One region of the Desulfofundulus sp. genome, then DNA from elsewhere that is predicted to be linked to it. Evidence: riboswitches for the same ligand, from Rfam matches in the RefSeq annotation. Region 1 holds a riboswitch; the other holds the start of a gene.
The links. A riboswitch is a leader RNA that binds a small molecule or an ion and turns the genes downstream of it on or off. The one in region 1 is predicted to bind cyclic di-GMP.
Positions count from the first base shown of each region.

Region 2: linked by a shared signal. The riboswitch ahead of fliD (flagellar filament capping protein FliD) and the one ahead of flgB (flagellar basal body rod protein FlgB) in region 1 are both predicted to bind cyclic di-GMP.

Region 1 is NZ_JBNATZ010000258.1:15-3,219, forward strand. Features, by position in the region: partial or broken gene ACPLUI_RS12720 (flagellar M-ring protein FliF) at 1-392, opposite strand, end outside; gene fliE (flagellar hook-basal body complex protein FliE) at 409-708, opposite strand; gene flgC (flagellar basal body rod protein FlgC) at 858-1,304, opposite strand; gene flgB (flagellar basal body rod protein FlgB) at 1,311-1,712, opposite strand; cyclic di-GMP riboswitch class I at 1,760-1,847, opposite strand; gene pseC (UDP-4-amino-4,6-dideoxy-N-acetyl-beta-L-altrosamine transaminase) at 2,019-3,205, opposite strand, start outside.
Region 2 is NZ_JBNATZ010000249.1:69-3,273, forward strand. Features, by position in the region: partial or broken gene ACPLUI_RS12550 (hypothetical protein) at 1-190, shown strand, start outside; gene fliD (flagellar filament capping protein FliD) at 187-1,482, opposite strand; cyclic di-GMP riboswitch class I at 1,628-1,714, opposite strand; gene fabF (beta-ketoacyl-ACP synthase II) at 1,984-3,205, opposite strand, start outside; partial or broken gene ACPLUI_RS12565 (acyl-CoA thioesterase) at 3,204-3,205, opposite strand, start outside.

The DNA.
Region 1 (3,205 bases):
CGCTGGTAGTCGACCTGCTGTTCAAAATCGGTAACACCGAACTTTTGCTGGTCAAAAAGCTCCCACCCTGCCCCTGAATCGGCCAGCACCCCCTTGCTGGCCAGCTGGATTCTGGTGTCGTACACCTGTCCCTCCGGTACGGTGATGGTTCTTCCCTGATCTTCCAGCCGGTAGGGTATTTTCATGTTTTTGAGTTCTTCGGCGATTTTGCCAGCCTGCCTGGGTTCGAGGCCGGTGAACAGGGGAGCGTACCGTGGTTGGGTGACAAGTGCAACCAGGTAAATTACGGTTACCAGCAGCCCCGCGGCAGCGGCGGCCAAAAGAACCTGCCGGGAACGGGGTAACCCCCGCCACCGGTCATTCAGGGGGGCCAGGATCTGACTGGGGTTCATCGACTAAAACAGCTCCTTAGACCTGCATGCGCGAAATTTCTTGATAAGCATCGATTATTTTGTTTCTCACCTCAACAGCCAGGGACATCATAATGCGTGCTTCTTCCATAGCGATGGTAACCTGGTGCAGTTCCTGTACCCGTCCGGTGAGGAAGTCGAGGCCCACCCGGTCGGCCCGCACCTGGGCGTTGTTGACCTCTTCCAGCGCCCGTTCAAGCATGCGGCCGAAACCGGAGGCACCGGCAGCGGCGTCCGGTTTTGCGGGCTGGCTTGCCGTGGGTACCAGGGTTATGGGAGATACGGGTAAAACCTGCATCGATCTGGTCTCCTCCCGGTCAACAATTTAAACGTTCAGCGAACCTGTTTGGACTCATCGTTATCTTTGTTACTCCAGTGCTTCGCGTGGGATATGTACCGCGAGCCGTTTCGGGCCGGCCCCGGTCTGTCGCGGCTGATTACAAACCATCAGCTCCTGCCTATCTCCAGAGCTCTCACGGCCATGTCCTTGGCCGCGTTCAAAACCGTAACGTTGGCTTCATAGGCCCGGGTGGCTGCGATCATGCTGACCATCTCATTGGCAATGTTGATATTGGGATAAGCCACGTAGCCAGTACGTGGATCGGCCAGGGGATGGGAAGGTTCGTAAACGAGCCGGGGCGGGGATGGGTCTTCAACTACCGCCTCCACGCTGACGCCAGCGGCGTTGAAGGAGGGCTGGCCTGGCGGGGAGTCCAGGGCCTGCTGCAGTTTCTCGGCAAACACGGGAATTTTCCGGCGGTAGGCCGGGTTCAAAGGGTCGTTGGGCCTGCCCGCCGTTTGCAGGTTGGCAATATTGTTGGCGGTAATATCGAGCCACAGCCTGGAAGCTGTTAAGCCCGAGGCACTGATGCCGAATACATCTAATAAAGGCACCGTCTGTTACCTCCCTCGAATAACGTAGATCAACAGGGACAGGCGGTCGCCCAGCGCCCGGGCGGCAGCCTGGTACGTGAGAGCATTGGCGGCCAGGTTTACCATTTCCTGATCAATGTCCACGTTATTGCCGTTATAGCCCATGGTGGTGCCCTCCTCCTTCACCACCGTGGGCTCGACCCGGGCCAGCGGGACCGGAGCCCCGATATGCCGGGGGCTGCTGGTAACCAGCGGCAGTGCGTCCTCCCCCAGCGCCCGCCGTAGTTCCTCAGTGAAGCTGACAGAAGATTTTTTAAACCCCGGTGTATTCACATTGGCCACGTTATTGGCAATCACCTTCTGGGTTAGTGCCGATGCATCCAGTTGCTTCTGCAGTGCCACCAGAATGGGACTGGCAAACAGGTCCAAAAAACCACCTCCCCAAACAAAAAACCGACCCGACGGCCGGGAAACATTGTCGCAGCCCGGCTGCCCTGGCGAATAGTCGCTGTAGGCCCGTGGCTTTGCGTCCCTCCCTTTCGGTGAAGTTTGCCCCTGGACAATGTGCTAATTTTTGGCTGGCTTTGGCAGCTGATTGGTAATTTATTTGACACGATCTCCCAAACTCCTTCTTAGGAGAAGAAAAAAACACAAAAAAAATAAAAAAACTCGGAACGGGTTATAGAAATTGGGTCGAAAGCTGTCGAATACACGAAAATACCGGAAAATTGCCTTTCATTTTCGTGCCCAGGCGATGACCCTGCACACGGCCGTAATTACGTCCCGTACGTCCCCGTCATTCATGGCCGGGTAAAGGGGCAGGGTGATAATGCGCTCGTACAGCTCTTCGGCGTGGACGCAGTAAAAGCCGGAAAGACTGCAGCTGTCCGGGTCTCCGAGCCAACGGTAGTACGGATGGCGGTACACGGGCATGTAATGTACATTCACACCGATGTTTTCCGCCCGCAGGGCTTCGAAAACCTCACGCCTCCCCACTCTCAGAAGGTCCAGGTTCAAGGCCAGCACGTAAAGGTGCCAGGACGAACGTCCGTATGGGGCCTGATAAGGAACTTCCACTTCAGGCAGGTCTGCAAAGGCTTCATTATAGGTCAGGGCGATCTCGCGCCTGCGCGCAAGAAAGCGGTCCAGCTTGCGCAGCTGGCTCAGACCCAGGGCGGCCTGGATATCCGTGAGGCGGTAATTGAACCCTACATCCAGCATTTCGTAGTACCAGGGGCCCTGGTCCTCCACCATCAATTCCCGGTCCCGGGTGATCCCGTGGTTGCGGAAAAGCAGCAGCCACTGGTACAATTCATCAGAATTGGTAGTCACCATTCCTCCTTCCCCCGTCGTGATGTGTTTCACGGGGTGGAAGCTGAAGACGGTCATATCGCTGAGGCAGCCGATGGGGTGCCCCTTATATTCTGCCCCCAGGGCGTGACAGGCGTCTTCTATGACCACAAGGTTATGCTTTTGGGCCAGGGCGTGAATGGTTTCCAGATCGCAGGGCTGTCCCGTGAAATGTACGGGAATGACCGCCTTTGTGTGCGGGGTGATCTTTTTTTCTATTTCGACCGGGTCAATATTATAAGTACGCGGGTCTATGTCTGCAAACACGGGTTTCGCCCCCAGGTAAAGGGCGCAGTTGGCGCTGGCCACGAAAGTGATGGGGCTGGTAATCACTTCGTCACCCCTGCCCACACCGGCGGCAAAACAGGCTGCGTGCAGGGCCGCCGTCCCGCTGGAGTAGGCCACGGCATAACGGGCACCCACCCGGGCGGCAAATTGCTTTTCAAATTCGGCCAGTGTCGGACCCGTAGTCAGCCAGTCGCCCCGCAATACCCGGGTGACGGCTTCGATGTCGTCCTCTTCAATCCACTGCCGGGCATAAGGAAGATACGTCTCCCTCACGGGGTTGCCCC
Region 2 (3,205 bases), on a different contig from region 1:
CAAAAACGGCGGGTACCGCAGTCGCTGCAGCTTTTATCGCTCCCCGCATACTTATTTCCCCTTCCGTTGTGGTTTCACGAAAGAAAAAGCCGGGCACACCGGAAGGTGTCCGGCCATTTCTGCTTCTGCCGTACCCAGGGCTTCCGCTATCGTCCGTACCAGTACCATCAGCGAAGAGCCCGGTTCCTAAACTATCTGATTAAAAAGAGAACCCGGTGGCAGCAATACAGACCACAAGCTTGCAGCATTTGATAGTCCCATCCAGTTATAAAGGGGGTAGTAACTCGCCGCACCAGCAGTGGTACTCACCAGAGAAAAAGGATTAATAAAGGTAGTTAACGGAGCAGTGAAAATTTGTTGAGCTTCAAAACCAGCTGTTACGGCCAAACCATTTACACCGCTAAAGGCGGCCTCGACCGCTCCAAGGTTACTTTGGAGAGCATTAGTAAGGGTAGACTGGTTAATAACCAAGGTACCGTCAGGATTCCGGGTAATGCCTATGGCGGCCAGGTTCGCGGCTTGATAGCTATAGGCTTGTTTCAAGCTGGACACGATCTGGGGACTTATATATTGGGAATTCTGAGCAGTAAAGGTAATCAAGTTGTTATAAGCTGCCACAAAATTATTGACAGCAGTACTTATAGCCTGGGTATCGGGAGCGACAGTAACGGTGGCGCTGGATACTGGAGCCAGGAGGTTCAGGGTGAGCTTCAGGTTGTCCAGGTAGACAGTGTTGCTTTGAGAGGTGTAAGGGATGCCGTTTACGGTGTAGCTCGCATTGGCTGCAGCAACCGAGACAGTATTAGCCCCTGTATAAGCCACGGCATTGCCAGTTATATCGGCTAAAGTGAAAGCATTACCGGTACCAGTGTTCGAAGCAGTTAAAACCAGGCGGCTGGTACCCGCTACAGTATCGGTAGCTACTTTAGCGGTAACTGGCGCGCCAGCAGCATTTAAGGCATTGGCCATACTGTTGAGCACTGTCAGGTTGGTATCCCCGCTGTTAACTGCAAAGGATATGGTATAAGTTTTGCCGCCTGCTTGAAGGCTAAAAGTATAAGTCCCCGCTGCAAGTCCAGCAGCTGCATTGCTCGCCAGGGCCGTGCCCAAATTCTGCTGGGCAGCGGCAAGCTGGCTTACAGTTACGGTGTAAGTGGCTAAAGTGGCACCTGGTTGGGCTTGGGCAGTAACAGCACCGGGAACAGATGAAGTAGCAACCCTTTTCAGGAACACATTATCCGTCGTACCGAGCTGTAAAGGCTGGGAAGCCTCCCAAAGCTGACGGGCGTAATTATTCAAGCTAACCAAACTATTAGTTACCAGAGAAGGTTGTTGCTGAACCCAGTTATTTTTTAACAGGATTTCCTCGACTGCATTGATGGGTAATACTGGCTGGTAAGAATAAGAAGATACTCCGGGGCTCAGAAGGTAATTTACCAGCAATTCAGAATACCAGTAATTACTATACACCGGGCTCACCATTAATTGTCAACGCCTCCTTCCCGAAGTAAGGCGAAGTACCAGCACCTGGCCTCAAAACCTGCCGGCAAATCCACCTGACCCCGCAGAAGCCGGACGGATTTCTACAAGTACAATTACCAGTGATAACTGACTTTTTCTCCAATGTCCCGGCAGCCGGCTGTCATAGCGGTACTCTGCCTTAGACCCTTTGGCTTTGCGCCCCCGCCTTTCGACGGGTTTGCCTTTCTCGGGTAGTATAATTATACCATTCTCAGCTTTTTATGGCAATTCTTAATTCTGGAAAAACCGATGGTCCGTGTCAGGATCCAGGAAGTATCTCCACAAAAATTTTTCCCGTTATGAGACCTCACCGCTCAAAAACATCAGCTTCAAGGCAGCGGCCTTCAGGTGCTCCGGTCACGTTCATTCATCAGGCGGGTATCGAGCTGTTCCAGTGCCCAGCTGAATACTTGGCTGCAGACCTCCTGACAAAGCTCATGGAACTCAGCCAACCACATGGGCTCATCTGAATTTGAATTCCCGCACCACCAGGCAAGCGTTCTGCCCTCCAAATCCGAAGGAATTGGACATGGCCACACTCACTCTTGCCCGGCGGGGTATGTTAGGCACATAATCCAGGTCACAATCCGGATCCGGTTCTTCGTAATTGATGGTAGGCGGTATGATTCCTTCTTCGATAGCTTTGATACAGGCTATTAACTCGGTTATGCCACCGGCTCCCATCAGGTGCCCCGTAGCTCCCTTCGTGGAGCTAATGGGAATCTGAAAAGCACGGGAACCAAAGACAGCCTTGATGGCCAGAGTTTCCACTCGGTCGCCCAGGGGTGTGGAGGTTCCGTGAGCGTTAATATAGTCAATGTCTGCGGGTGTCAAGCCCGCCCTTTCCAGAGCTTTACGCATGCACAGGATTTCTCCCCTCCCGCCGGGTTCGGGTGCCGTGGTATGGTAACCGTCACCAAAGTTGGCGTAACCGATTAATTCCGCCCTGATCCGTGCGCCCCGGCGCTCAGCGTGAGAAAGAGTTTCCAGAATCAACGCGCCAGCTCCCTCTCCCATCACCAATCCGTCCCGCCGGCGGTCAAAGGGACGGCTGGCCTTTTCCGGAGCGTCGTTGCGGGTAGAGATGGCCCTGGCAGCATGAAGACCGGCTATGACCAGGGGACAGATGATGGACTCTGCCCCTACGGCGACCATGACATCGGCCTCTCCGCGCTGCAAAAGCATGAGTGCGGTGCCCACGGCATCTGCCCCTGAAGAACAGGCGGTACTTACGGTCAGGCTTGGCCCCTTCAACCCGTGGAGAATGGCAATTTGCGCCGCAGCCACGTTGCCCAGTATCCGGGGCATGAAATGGGGGTTTATGCGGGTGGAACCGGTACGGCAGAGCCGCTCCTGCGATTCTGTAATGGTAGTGATGCCTCCCACGGCAGTACCCATGACCACTCCCATGCGTTCCGGATTTCCGGTAGGGCTGCCGTCCTGGAGGGCTTCTCCGGCTGCCACCAGGGCGTACTGCATAAACAGGTCCGTTTCTTTAATTAGCTTTTTGGGTAAAAAATCCTCCGCCCTGAAATCCCGAACTTCGGCTCCAATTTTAACCGGCAGGTGATCGGTATTGAACCTGGAAATGTACCCGACCCCGCATTTTCCCTGCAACAGGTTACGCCAGTAAGGTTCCACACCGATACCTATGGGTGTGACCGCACCCATCCCAGTAATTACT